Regions from separate parts of the Paenibacillus sp. FSL W8-0439 genome, predicted to be linked through region 2. Evidence: riboswitches for the same ligand, from Rfam matches in the RefSeq annotation. Region 2 holds a riboswitch; each other region holds the start of a gene.
The links. Region 2 has a riboswitch for glycine ahead of gcvT (glycine cleavage system aminomethyltransferase GcvT). Riboswitches for the same ligand answer to the same signal wherever they lie in the genome.
Positions count from the first base shown of each region.

Region 1: another riboswitch for glycine. It lies ahead of MKX36_RS19120 (alanine/glycine:cation symporter family protein); the one in region 2 lies ahead of gcvT (glycine cleavage system aminomethyltransferase GcvT).
Region 3: another riboswitch for glycine. It lies ahead of sdaAB (L-serine ammonia-lyase, iron-sulfur-dependent subunit beta); the one in region 2 lies ahead of gcvT (glycine cleavage system aminomethyltransferase GcvT).

Region 1 covers NZ_JBBPAK010000001.1:4,460,323-4,465,196, reverse strand. Annotated here, with positions in the region: gene MKX36_RS19130 (LacI family DNA-binding transcriptional regulator) at 35-1,006, opposite strand; gene MKX36_RS19125 (glycoside hydrolase family 1 protein) at 1,218-2,675, shown strand; glycine riboswitch at 2,844-2,928, shown strand; glycine riboswitch at 2,940-3,034, shown strand; gene MKX36_RS19120 (alanine/glycine:cation symporter family protein) at 3,193-4,611, shown strand; gene MKX36_RS19115 (sensor histidine kinase) at 4,737-4,874, opposite strand, start outside.
Region 2 covers NZ_JBBPAK010000001.1:4,283,903-4,288,776, forward strand. Annotated here, with positions in the region: gene MKX36_RS18330 (BglG family transcription antiterminator) at 1-116, opposite strand, end outside; gene MKX36_RS18335 (PTS mannitol transporter subunit IICB) at 199-1,677, opposite strand; gene gcvH (glycine cleavage system protein GcvH) at 2,104-2,502, opposite strand; glycine riboswitch at 2,911-2,984, shown strand; glycine riboswitch at 2,998-3,094, shown strand; gene gcvT (glycine cleavage system aminomethyltransferase GcvT) at 3,174-4,274, shown strand; gene gcvPA (aminomethyl-transferring glycine dehydrogenase subunit GcvPA) at 4,398-4,874, shown strand, end outside.
Region 3 covers NZ_JBBPAK010000001.1:434,522-439,395, reverse strand. Annotated here, with positions in the region: gene MKX36_RS01940 (DUF6359 domain-containing protein) at 1-403, opposite strand, end outside; glycine riboswitch at 618-732, shown strand; gene sdaAB (L-serine ammonia-lyase, iron-sulfur-dependent subunit beta) at 944-1,633, shown strand; gene sdaAA (L-serine ammonia-lyase, iron-sulfur-dependent, subunit alpha) at 1,623-2,522, shown strand; gene MKX36_RS01925 (Ig-like domain-containing protein) at 2,602-4,874, opposite strand, start outside.

The sequences.
Region 1 (4,874 bases), 180 kb from region 2:
GCCCATTTGCCTAATTTGCAAGTCAATTGTGCCCTTAAGTAGTCGTACGCTCAATGAGACTGTATTCTAGCGAATGAAGCTCCATTTGGCGTCCAATCAGCTGAGGGGAAAGCATGAAAAAAGCATTTTGTGCCTGAGCCATAATGGGATTTTGAACCGTTGTAATCCCCATGGTGTGCGCCAGCTCCGTGTTATCAAACCCAACAATCGCCAGATCTTCCGGTACCCTCAGCAATTGTCTGCGCGCTTCGCAGAGAATGCCCACTGCTACATAATCGTTAGCACACAAGATAGCCTCTGGAAATCCCTCCCGATGCTGTAACAAATTGCGCACGACCTGTTCGCCATCACGAATGTTATAAATAGAAGAATAGTTCCAGTGTGGCAGCACCGGCAGATTGTGTTCACTCATGATCTGCTCATAGGCTCGTTGTCTGCTGTGAGTATTGATGCTGCTTGGACGACCAAAAGCATTGGCTATACGTGTATAGCCTTTTTGTATCAAATGTTTTAATGCTAACATGTATCCTTCATATTGATCCATAGCGACGGAGCGAATATCGGTATGCTCCATTCGTTGCCATGCCACGATCGGTCCATATTTGCAATAGGTACTCAAAAAATCAGTGTCATTCACGCAGGAAATGATGACCAGCGCATCGACTCTTTTTCTTTTTAAATCCTCGAAAGCTTGAAGCTCTTTCTTTTTGTCTTCTCCCGAAGTATAAATAATGGTTTGGAATTCATATTGGCCTGCGATTTCCACAAAGCTGTCCAGAAATGCCAGCACAATTTCATTGATAGTTGAAGTGATGATACCAATCTGAAGCGTCTGACCCTTGGATAGAGAGATCGCATTCCGATTAGGAACATAATCTAATTCCTGCATGATTTTTAAAATTTTAGCTCTGGTTTCGTGACTTACATGGGGGGACTGATTTAACACTCTGGATACCGTAGCTTTGGAAAAGCCCGCCAGTTTTGCAATTTGATCAAGATTCGACATGATGCTTCTCCTCACCTGAGAAAAAAATACTTGACATGAAACGCGTTACAACAATTAGGATGCTTTATGAGGGCATTACGTCTATTTTAAAGCATCTGTCGATGCATTTCAAAGGAGAACGGTTACCGTTAGTTATGGATTCGCATTGCAGCACCTGACGGGTTACTGACTAAAGTGAAAACATTAAATTAAGGAAAGAGGTTTTCATACCATGACGAAGACGCTAAAAGGATTCCCGAAAAACTTCCTCTGGGGCGGGGCAACTGCAGCCAACCAATTGGAAGGTGCTTTTGACGTAGATGGAAAAGGTCTATCCAGCGCAGACATGATAGCCTATGTACCTAAATCAGAACGTAAGAACGATCATGCTATAGAAATTTCGTCCGAACGACTGGAGGACATCTTGGCAGGGAAGGTAAACGCCCGTTTTCCAAAGCGTGAAGGTGTGGACTTTTACCACCACTACAAAGAAGATATTGCCTTGTTTGCAGAAATGGGCTTTAAAGTATTCCGGATGTCCATCCACTGGTCGCGGATTTTCCCGAATGGATATGATGCCGAGCCGAATGAAGCAGGATTGCAATTCTACGACAATGTATTCGATGAGCTGCGCAAGTATGGTATTGAGCCTTTGGTAACATTGTCGCATTATGAAACACCGCTAGGTTTGACACAGAAATATAATGGCTGGTTGGGACGCGAAGTCGTGGATCATTACGTAAAATATGCCGAAACGGTATTTACACGCTATAAGGATAAAGTAAAATACTGGCTGACCTTTAACGAAATTAATGTCATGACTATGAGCCCGTTTACAGGCGGCGGTGTGGTTATTGACCGTGTAGAAAACAAGCAACAAGCGATATATCAAGCATTGCACCATCAATTTGTAGCAAGTGCATTGGCGACCAAACGGGGACATGAGATCATTCCGGGCGCTCAGATCGGCTGTATGCTGGCCCGCATTGAAAGCTACCCACATACGTGTAACCCAGAAGATATTCTGAAAGCACAGCATGAAAATCAAATGAACCTGTTCTTTACGGATGTGCATGCTCGTGGGGAATATCCCAACTATATGAACCGCTATTTTGAAGAAAATAATATTGTGATCCAGACAGAATCCGGCGATGCCGAAATTTTGAAAAATAACACGGTCGATTTTATCTCATTTAGTTACTATATGACCTTGACCGTATCGGTAGGGCCAGAAGGCGAAAAGGCAGCAGGGAACCTGATAGGCGGTGTGAAAAATCCGTATCTGCAGTCTTCCGACTGGGGATGGCAGATCGATCCGATCGGCCTGCGTGTTACACTGAATACGTTTTATGATCGCTATCAAAAGCCACTGTTCATCGTGGAAAATGGCCTGGGTGCGTATGATAAGGTAGAAGAAGACGGCTCTGTGCATGACACGTATCGCATTGATTACTTGCGTCAGCATATTGCCCAAATGAAGGAAGCGATTGCTGACGGTGTTGATCTGATTGGTTACACCAGCTGGGGACCTATCGACCTTGTGAGCATGTCTACGTCCGAAATGTCCAAGCGCTACGGATTTATTTACGTTGATCTGGATGATGACGGTAACGGAACGCTTCAACGCTCCAAAAAGGACTCATTTAACTGGTATAAAAATGTGATAGCAACCAACGGTGAAGAATTATAATTCCATATCGTTTTGGCGGGTACAGCAGAGAAAATCCTCAGGATGCAATCTGCTGTACCCGCTTTTTGTATAGACACTCTATTGATTCTTTCAGAGGGCTTCACAAATTTTTCACTTGTAATAAGCTGAAATTTTTCTGTATAATGAATAAAAATTTCATATGTCTGGTTGATGTTTGCGGGAGATGGAATGAAAGTTCCAACCGAAGGGGCAAAACTCTCAGGTGCTTAGGCTGATTTACAGCAACGAGCAGGGACCGTAAACGGACAGAACTCTGGAGAGACCCTTAATTGGGCGCCGAAGGTGCACCGCAGATCACATCTGCTTAAACTCTCAGGCAAAAGGACAGAGACGCGAATAACCTGTGACAGGGATAGCCCTAGGCTTTTTATAAGCTTTTAGAGATGAAATCCTGCACAAGATGGTTGTATTTTTTCGTGCCTTTAACCTCTCCAGGAGTCGAATCAACAGATTTGACTCTTTTTTGTTTTCTACTATGCTGGAGGAGCGGGTTGAAATGAATTTGGTACATGTGTTAGAAACGATTAGCAGTTGGATATGGGGGGCGCCTCTCATCATCCTTGTTATGGGAACGGGGTTATGGCTGACCATACGTCTAAAAATGTTGCAGGTATTCCGCCTGCCCCTGGCGATCAAGCTCATCGGTAAGGCCCCGAATGAAGGTAGCGGGGATGTAAGTAGTTTTGCGGCTTTGAGTACGGCATTGGCGGCTACCGTCGGTACAGGAAGTATTGTCGGTGTAGCGACAGCCATTAAGCTGGGCGGGCCGGGTGCCTTGTTCTGGATGGTCGTTGCAGCCTTCTTTGGGATGGCGACGAAATATGCGGAAGGTGTACTTGCGGTAAAATACCGGGTGAAGGATCGGAATGGACAATTTTCCGGCGGCCCGATGTATTATATTGAAAAAGGCCTGGGACGCCGTTTTAAACCGTTGGCGATGCTGTTTGCTTTTTCAGGGATGCTGGTAGCGTTGTTCGGAATTGGAACATTCCCTCAGGTCAAGGCGATTGTATCTTCGACTGAAAACAGCTTTGGCGTTCCGCAGATTGTAACGGCGCTGACAATTGCTGTCCTTACAGGTCTTGTGACCATTGGTGGACTCAAAAGCATTGCCAAGGTATCGACGAAGGTCGTTCCTTTTAAAACAGGCCTGTATGTATTAATTTGTATCATTGTACTGATTCGATTTGCTGACCAACTTCCTGCCGCAATTGCGCTTGTGCTTCATTCGGCATTTTCAACTACATCGGCAACCGGCGGATTTGCAGGAGCTACGATTATGCTGGCCATGCGCAGTGGGGTAGCCAGAGGTATTTTTGCCAACGAAGCTGGATTGGGGAGCGCACCGATTGCAGCCGCAGCTGCCAAAACCAAATGGCCTGCGGAACAAGGGCTGATTTCCATGACGGGTGTGTTTATTGATACGATGGTTATTTGTGTGATGACCGGGTTGACGTTACTGGTTAGCGGGGTGTGGAGCGGGCCTACCGATGCAGGCTTGATGACTCAGCAAGCATTTTCCAGTGCATTTCCGCTGGGAGCAGAGCTGCTCACCATCATTCTGATTATGTTCGCATTCACCACCATGCTCGGCTGGAACTATTACGGGGAACGCTGTGTTGAATACTTGCTTGGGGTTAAGTGGATCAAGCCTTATCGTTATTTGTTCATTGTACTGGTTGGCGGGGGCGCGTTCATTAAACTGGATGCGATTTGGCTGCTGGCAGATATTTTTAACGCCATGATGGCTTTTCCGAACCTGATTGCACTGCTCGGCTTGTCGGGAATTGTTGTTGCAGAAACCCGGACTTATATGAATTCTTTGTATCCTAATAAGAACAAGGGTATTCTTGCTGGTGCCAATGTAGGGGCGGCTATCCAAGTAGAAGAAAAGGGACAAACGGTAAATTCATAAATACTAAAAGGGAGTATCCTCAGCCATCACAGGCTTGAGGGTACTCCTTTTTTTAGGTTATAAGACTGGTGATTACCGACATTTTATTTATTCTGAATATCTCTTAATCCATAACGTTTACAAACCTAAGAGTTATTACATGGGAGCATAATCGTAATTTGAAAATGCGAATCCGTAATAGTTGTATTTAAATAACCACCATATTTCTTTATCACTTGCTGGATGTTAAGTAATCCATACCCATGTTTTTTTAAAGGGGGATT
Region 2 (4,874 bases):
CGATGGACCGTCCTTGTGCTGACATTGATCTTCTCGGCAATTTCCCCGGCTGTAACCTCATGGGGCTGCTCCAAAAGATACTCCACGATGTCAGATTGTCGTTTCGTAATATTCATAAGCGCATACCGTTCCTTCCCAAGCTCTATTCCCTTTCAACAGGAAATACAAACTGTACACAGACGGCTGACTTTATAGGGATTAAGAGTCGGATTTCAGACGGTCAACCAGCGCTTCGTATTCAGGGCTTTTCAGAAAATTGTCAATGGAAATGTGCTCAGCATTCGGGGCTACCGTTTTAGCCCGGTCTGTTAATGTTTTTTGCGTAATGACAATGTCCGCATCCTGTGGAATTTCACTGATTGCCGTATTCGTTACCGTAACGCCCACGCCCGCCTGTTTCATTTTTTTGCGTAAAATTGAAGCTCCCATGGCACTTGAACCCATACCTGCATCACAGGAAAAGACAATTTTGTTCACTTCGGATTTATCCTTGAGCATTCGATCTGCGGCAATCTCAGCAGCACGATCAGATGCGTGGTTATCTTCCATTACAGTGGCGTTAGCACTTGCACCCTTGCTTTGATTTTTCATATCTTTCAGGCGGGATGCAGCTTCCTCCAGCCCCTCTTCCTTTTGCTTACCTGTCTTGAGCAATACTGCGGCAACAGCAAAGGATACGACTGCAGCAGCGATCACACCGCTCAGCATCGGCAAATATCCGCCTTTTGGTGTCATCAGGAAATAAGCAATGATACTGCCTGGTGAAGGAGCAGCAACCAGTCCGGCACCTGTCAACATAAAACAGAAGGTTCCCACAACGCCCCCTGCTATAGCAGCGAGAATTAGAATCGGCTTCATCAAAATGTAAGGGAAATAAATTTCATGAATCCCGCCGAAAAAATGAATGATAACTGCACCAGGAGCAGACGACTTCGCAGAGCCTTTACCGAACAGGCAATAGGCCAGCAAAATGCCGAGCCCCGGCCCAGGATTGGATTCAAGCATGAACAAAACGGATTTTCCTGTTCTTGCAGCTTCCTCTAGCGCAATCGGACTCAATACTCCGTGATTCAGTGCGTTGTTGAGAAATAATACTTTTCCGGGCTCAATAATGAGGTTGACAAGCGGCAAGAGCCCTGCATTTACGAGAAACTGTACCCCTGCCGACAATACTTGGCTGATGGTTTGAACGACCGGGCCAATCCCCACATGAGCGAGCAGTGCTAGAATGGCACCGATAATCCCGGCCGAGAAATTATTGACCAGCATTTCAAAACCTGATTTGACTTTGCCTTCAATGGCCTTATCGAACTTCTTCAAGATCCATGCAGCCAGCGGGCCAGCTACCATTGCGCCCAGGAACATCGGGATATCGGCCCCCACAATGACACCCATCGTCATAATGGCACCGATCACACCTCCACGCTGTCCGTGAATCATTGTGCCTCCTGTATAACCAATCAATAGCGGCAGCAAATAATTTTTCATCGGATCAACCAGTTGTGCAAAACCCTCGTTCGGAAACCACCCGGTCGGAATAAAAAGGGCCGTGATTAATCCCCATGCGATAAAGGCTCCCATATTGGGCATTACCATACCGCTGAGAAAACGGCCAAAACGCTGTACGGCGACACGAGCGCCACCGTTTGAACTGGACTTTGTGTCCACTGTGCTCATATTCATATCCTCCTTGTGAGTAAATAGCATCACTACCTTTTCTTAAAATTCATACTAAATGACAGCGCTATCTTCATCAACGAAATGAAAACGTACTTTCGTCATGAACGTTGATGACAACATTTAAATTTAAAATAACGGACAACGTATTATACCTGCATAATTCTTCTTAATATGACCGATAACAATAGAAATTAGTCGAAAAAACAGTGCTGTAAATCTGCACCTTATGTAGAGGAGCTCACCTCTAAATCTAATAAATCGACGTAATTACGTCTTCTAAAAGACAACAAAAAAATAGCCGCCATGTCAGATCATAGCGACTATTATATACACAAAACGAGCGGACTAACGATGCTTTTATTCAATTCAATATCCATATAAAAATTTAGAATAAAGCGCTAATATTCCATCTTATATTGCTCATTATTGTTCATCCGAAATCAACTGCTCGTACTGATCCGCAGACAGCAGCTTGCTCAGAGCTTCCTCGACATCATTGCCCATCTCTACTTCAATCATCCAACCCTTTTCATAGGGAGATTCATTCACCAGCTCAGGTGTGCTTTCCAGAGCTTCATTTACTTTCAATACGGTTCCCGCCACCGGAGCAAAAAGGTCGGATACGGTCTTCACCGATTCAATTGTACCAATCTCTGCCCCCTGTTCAATCGTTGCTCCCGCCCCAGGTAATTCCACAAAAACAATATCACCCAGTTGATGCTGTGCAAAGTCTGTAATGCCGATCCGCAACGTCCCGTCTGCTGTACGCTGAACCCACTCATGTTCGTCTGTATACCAAAGTTCCCGCTTCACTTCACTCATCCTGCTTTCGCCTCACTTCCACATGAATAAAATGCTTTTAATCACCTGTATTAGACAGGTTAAGATTATGACAACATGAACACTCATGTCAATAATACTAACAAAAATACTTCATGTTATCTCATATAGCATAGAATATTAAAAAATGATAACTTGTAACAAACGCTTACATATCCTTATTTATACATTAAATGTTTTTTGGATTGTTTTATATGACATTTTTATTGACATTTTGAATGAATTTGCGTATTAATGGGTTATAGCAAATGCTTTTGGAAATACCCCGACAACTGCAAACGCGGATGAACGCGGAGGGAGAGACTACCCAAAAGATTCGCATAGCTGTTGTCGTTTCTGAGACAGTTGTGCACGCGAACTCGGATCAAGTTGTTACCTGCAAAACCGGGTAACCTACCGTTGATCCAAAAGGTAGCGCCGAAGGAGTAAACTTGCATTGCAGGTGAATCTCTCAGGCAAAAGGACCTCTGCCGGACGCATCTCTGGAGAGCATTCGCGATTAGAGCGGATCACCCAAGGGGAAACCTGGTTCACACCGGGGTAACTTTCTGGTATCAAGGACAGAGCTGAAAGAAGAGTATGGACTGCCGTCTATACGTTTCTTTCAGCCTGTCTTTTTTGTTTAGCCGATTACATTGGATAGGAGTGAAAAAATGTCTAATTTGCGAAGAACACCATTATTTTCGTCCTACGGGACGCAGCCCGGGGTTCGTTGTATTGACTTTGGCGGGTGGGAGCTTCCCGTTCAGTTTAGCGGCATCCAAAAAGAGCATGAGGCCGTCCGGCAATGCGCGGGTTTATTCGATGTCTCGCACATGGGCGAGTTTTTGGTTGAGGGCAAAGAAGCCGAGGCTTTTTTGCAATGGGTAACCACGAATGATGTCAGCCAGTTGGAACCGGGCCAGGCACAATATTCACTCCTGTGTTACCCCGATGGAGGCGTAGTGGATGACTTGCTTGTATACTGCAAAGGACCAGAGCGCTACATGCTCGTTGTGAATGCCTCCAACATCGACAAAGATTGGGATTGGCTCATGCGCCACGTACCTGCATCGGTTCATCTGGAGAATGTGTCTGATGCGATCGCATTGCTGGCATTACAAGGACCGGAAGCAGCACATATTGCCGCAGCCGTGACAGATGCAGATATTACGAATCTGGCATCTTTCCGATTCCATGAGAACGTGCAATTGTTCGGAGCAAAAGCACTCGTCTCCCGAACCGGATATACCGGGGAAGACGGTTTTGAATTTTATATACCTGCTGAGGAAGCACCCGCCGTGTGGAATGGTTTGCTTCGTTGCGGTGAATCGTATGGGCTAATTCCCGCTGGGCTTGGTGCTCGCGATACACTGCGGTTTGAGGCACGGCTGCCGCTGTACGGACAGGAGTTATCTGCCACCATTTCACCGCTTGAGGCTGGTTTAGGTTTCTTCGTCAAGCTGAATAAAGGAGATTTTATCGGCAGAGAAGCACTGCAACACCAGAAAGAACAAGGAATTCCTCGCAAGTTGATCGGGCTGGAAATGATTGACCGCGGTATCCCGCGCGCTCATTATCCAGTCTTCGCGGAAGGCCAACACATTGGTGAGGTCACAACGGGGACTCAATCGCCCACCTTGAAGCGTAATTTGGGGCTAGCCTTGGTGGACAGTCGTTTTAGCACCCTATCTACACCGTTAGAGGTCGAAATTCGAGGTAAACGCCTGCGTGCGGAAGTGGTCCCAGCCCCCTTTTATAAACGGTCACGCTGATCTTAATCCTCTTCACTCTAAAAAAGCGATCATGTCAGATACGAAATTCTGGATTTTCCAACTACGATTATGTATTAGCTAATTTACTATCTAAATTTTGCTTTTCGAAAGGAGCCAGAACTTATGAAGCAGCATCGCTATCTCCCCATGACCGAACAAGATCAAACCGAAATGCTGCGTGTGGTGGGCGTATCATCCATTGATGATCTATTCAGTGACATTCCAGAGGCAATTCGATACCAAGGGGAACTCCCTCTTTCCTCTCGGCTCGACGAAAGAGCCCTAACTCGCCACATGGCCGAGCTGGCCGGGCACAATGCCAATACAGATACACATGCCAGCTTTCTTGGTGCAGGTATTTATGATCATCATATTCCGTCCGTCATTCAGCACATCACCTCACGTTCCGAATTTTACACAGCCTACACCCCCTATCAGCCAGAAGTAAGCCAGGGCGAGCTGCAAGCCATTTTTGAATTCCAGTCATATATTTGCGAATTGACAGGCATGGCAGTAGCGAATGCCAGTATGTACGATGGAGCGACAGCTCTGGCGGAAGCGGGCTCACTGGCCGCCGCAGCCACGCGCCGTAAACAGCTT
Region 3 (4,874 bases), 3.8 Mb from region 2:
TATTGTAGGCACCAAGCGTACCTGTCACGCGAATTTTGCTGCCGACCAGTTCAGGATGACCTGTTAACCCAAATTGCCCTCTGTACGCAGATGTCAGCTGCACATCCAATAGATTAGACGTGCTACGTTCATTGGCCTGGTCGGCAATCAGTACGTTAAAATCATTCGCAAACGGAGCAGAAAAATTAGCTGTTTTCGATCCGGTAGCATGTCCGACGATGTAGCCTTCCACCGTCACTGTACCTCCACTGCCTTGGCGCTGAAGTGCTTCGTCTACTGTCAATGCTCCCTCTGCCTTGACCTGACCGAATGGAACGAGGATCCCAATCAACAGCGATACGATCGCTGCTAGATGCAGCACCCCTTTCAAGCGTGAACCTGTGAACCGCAAGCCTTTTACCATACGTCAATATCCCTCCTATAATTCCATAAATGTACTTGTCCTCTATCAGATTAGCTGTCAATCTTCTAATTCCTTCCTGATTTCATCCATAATTATGTAAATTTTAATCTTTTTTATCGGAAACTCGCCTGTTTATGTAAAAATTGAAACCTGCGATTGACACCGAGCACGGCATACATTACGCTAAGAAAGATATGTAGAACGGTATACGCGAATGAAGATGACGGGAGAGTCTGTCCAGGGGCTTACACGCTGGCGGCACCGAAGGAGCAAGACGTCAGCACCCGGCTGGCGGATAATCTCTCAGGTCCATGTATCGTCATCTGACGCAACTCTGGAGAGAGCGCAAGCCACCCAAGGGGTAAGGCGGTAAGGACACCGCACGAAACTCTCAGGTAACGAGGACAGAGATAAGGGAAACTTCCTTATCCTGTCCTTTTTTGCGCTCACATTGTACGTTAGCATTAGGAACCGTCATAGCTGCGCACAAACGCGGAAATACCATATACTATGGTACTAGAACATACAGGGGGCCACACCATGCGTTTCAAAGATGTATTTTCCATTATCGGTCCGGCCATGACCGGACCTTCCAGTTCACACACTGCAGGCGCGGTGCGGCTTGCACGCGTTGCCCGTCACTGGCTCGGGATGCAGCCGGACCGTGCCCGCATGACACTGTACGGCTCCTTCGCCGACACCTACAAAGGACACGGTACAGACCTAGCACTCATCGCAGGCCTGCTCAATTACGATACAGACGACCACCGAATTCCAGATGCCGAGCAATGGGCGGAGCAGGCTGGAATGGCCGTGGAGTTTGCCGTCAGCGGACTACCCGCGCCCCATCCAAATACCGTCCGTTTTGAACTGTGGAAGGGTGAGGATCAGCGCACACTGCTGGGCTCCTCCATCGGCGGCGGCAGCATCCATGTCCAGCAGCTCAACGAATTCCGAGTCAACCTGACCGGGGAGCTGGCTACGTTGGTGCTTCTTCACTCGGATAAGCCCGGCACATTAGGTGCGGTGACTTCAGCACTCGGCGCTGCCGACATTAACATTGCCTATATGCATGTGGATCGCAAAGGCCGAGATGGTGAAGCACTTACCGCCATCGAAACGGACAGTCCTCCTACGGCTGAACTGATCGCAAAACTACGATCCTTACCACATATGTACGAAATTAAAATGATTAATTTGAAAAAAGGAGCTGAATCTGATGCGATTTAGCCATCTGCATGAAATCAGCGCCATATGCGCGGAGGAATCCACCACGATTGGCCGCCTGATGATTCAAGAGCAGGTACAAGAGACGAATACAACGGAAGAAGAAATCTTCCGCCAAATGTCTGATTATTATGAAGTCATGAAGGAGGCCGTTCATCGTGGTCAGACGCAAGACACCGTATCCCGCAGTGGATTAACGGGCGGTGACGGCAAGCGTCTGGCCGAGTATCTGCGGGCAGGGGAAACCTGCTCCGGCGACGCCTCCGCACTCGCCATGGCTTATGCGCTATCCGTGTCGGAGGTTAATGCGTCCATGGGGCGTATTGTGGCTACGCCCACTGCTGGCTCTTGTGGAGTCATCCCCGGTGTGTTCATTAGTGCACAGGAGCGGTTCGGCTGGGATGATGAGCATATGGTGCACGGCTTGTTCGCAGCCGGAGCCATTGGCTACGTCATCGCCAACAATTCCTTCATTTCCGGCGCGGAGGGAGGCTGTCAGGCTGAGATTGGCTCAGCCATCGGGATGGCCGCTGGCGCGATGGTGGAGCTACGCGGCGGCACACCTGAGCAGGCCGTTCACGCCGTAGGCCTAGCGCTCAAGAACACGCTCGGTCTGATTTGCGACCCCGTCGCCGGACTCGTCGAGATTCCGTGCATCGTGCGCAACGGGCTGGGAGCCGTGACCGCACTTGCCGCAGCGGATATGGCTTTGGCGGGTGTGCGCAGCGCCATTCCGTCTGACGAAGTCATTGACGTAATGCTTGAAGTCGGCAGCGCAATGCCATCAAAGCACCGCGAGACCGCCAAAGGCGGCTTGGCCCAGACACCCACTGGCAAGCGTTTGACCGAATCACTGACACGCAACACATCAACCAAGAAGAATAAATCGTAGCTTCTAAGCTTCAAAAAATAAAAGAGCAAGCATATCGTCTCTAGACGTATGCTTGCTCTTTTATTTTCATTTTAACAGATTACTGAACGGTTACCTGTACCTTCGTCATTTTACCTGCATATTTCACTGTAATTACAGCTTTGCCCTTGCCCTGTGCCTTAATGTTGCCGTCTTTGACGGTCGCAACAATAATTCTGGACGAGGACCAGACAGCAGGTTTGGAAACATCCTTCTCCGACTCATCCTTATACGTGGCTGTAGCCGTAACCTTGGCCAGCTGTCCTGCCTTCAAAGTCAAGGCGACTTCGTCCGTTTGCAGGTATTTAAGCGTATCAACATCAACAGGTACGCTGATCACCTTACCGCCAAACTTCGCCTGAATGTTAGCCTTACCGTAGCTGACCGCGGTAACCTGACCCTTTTTGACGGTGGCTACCTTATAGTTGGACGTTTTCCATTCAGCTTGGGTTGTAACATCCTTTTCTTTTCCATCACTGGATTTAACTACAATCGCAATCGTTTTTTGATCCCCGGATTTTAGTGATAACGCAATGGCATCCGCTTCAATCTTTTGCGCTACGTCCACTTCTACCGTAAACGTAATGGTTTGCTTGCCATATGAAGCAGTGACCGTTGCCTTACCGCTTGCATTCGCTTTAATCAAACCTTCGCTAACTTCAACTACTTTTACATTACTAGTAGTCCAAGTGGCGTCCTTGGTTACGTCTGTTTTTGTGCCACCACTCTTAACGCCTGTTACTTTCAGCTGCTTTGTTTCTTGAGCACCAAGCGCAATTACACGCGAGTCTGTTTCCAGACGGTCCACAAGGCCCACTTGTACGTTTATTGTCAGTTTTTTGCCGTTATAGGTCGCTGTAATAACCGCTTTACCGGCTGCTTTACCCGTAATCGTTCCTTTGGACACAGAAGCAATATCTTCCGCGCTTGAAGCCCACTCCGCATCCTGTGTCACGTCTTCCTTGCGTCCATCCGCATAAGTAGCCGTCAGAGTTGCAGTATAGTCCTCATTAATATCAATCGTTGCCGTTTTGGAGGACAGAGACAGATCACCAGGCACATTTACGGATACTGTAGCTGTAGCTGTTTTGCCGCCATAAGAAGCTGTGATCGTAGCCTCACCTGTTTTATAACCTGTGACTTCCCCCGCGCTGACAAAAGCGATATCTTCATTGCTGGATTTCCACTCTGCCTTACTTGTGATATCTTCTTCCGTACCTGTTACGTACGTTGCAGTCAGCTTGAGCTTTTTGGATTCCTTGGCGTTCAAGCTCAGCTTGTCCTCGCTCAAATCCAGAAATCTAGAGGTTTCGACATCTGTCTTGATCGAAACTGTCTTATCTCCATACTTAGCAGTCACTGTAGCTGAACCCGCTCCAATGGCCATAATCGTTCCTTTATTCACCGTTGCAACTTTTTCATCGTTTGATGCCCAAGTAGCTTTATCTGTGATATCCGTTACTGTTCCATCCGGGTAGACAGCAGATACCTGTATTTTTTTAGATTCATCCAAACGGAGAAAAATATTGGTTTCGCTGGCTTTCAGCTTATTCGTCTGATCTACATCCACCGCAATCGTAGCGGACATCGTGCCATATTTACCTGTGATCGTCGCCTTACCCGCGCTATAGCCGGTAATAGTGCCTTTCAGTACATCTGCCACAGCTGCATTGCTGGAGCTCCACTCAGCAGACTCTGTCACGTCCTGTACCGATCCATCCGGGAACGTTGCTGTCAATTTAACCTTCTCTGTATCCTTCAACAAAAGAGAAACCTCTGATGAACTGACATCGAGACGTTTAACCTGCTCTACCTGTACAGCAATCGTTACAGTCTGTTGACCATAAACAGCCTTAATATTAGCTGTACCTGCTCCCTGAGCAGTAACCAATCCGTTAACTACAGTCGCTACCTTTTGGTTATCCGAGGTCCAGGTCGCATCACCTGAAACCTGAGCTGTCGTATTATCACTATAAGTCGCTGTCAAATCAATCTGTCCTGTGCCGCTCGAACGTAAGTTCAGGCTTTGTACATTGGATGTCAGCGCCTTAACCTTTTTCGTAACATGTACCTGAACCGATTGTACCTTCTCTTTATAGGTCGCTACCACGGTCGCTTCCCCTTCAGCTTTGGCTGAAACCGTACCGTTATACACTGTAGCGATAGCTGTATTATCACTTTTCCAATCCGTGCTTACGGTTACATTCGAGGTCGTCCCATCGCTAAAAACAGCCGTAGCCGTCAGCGCAGCCGTATCTCCCTGCTGCAAAGTTACCTCGTTAGAGGAAAGGACAATCTTGGAAAGCACCGCATCTGCTGCAGATGCAAACCCTG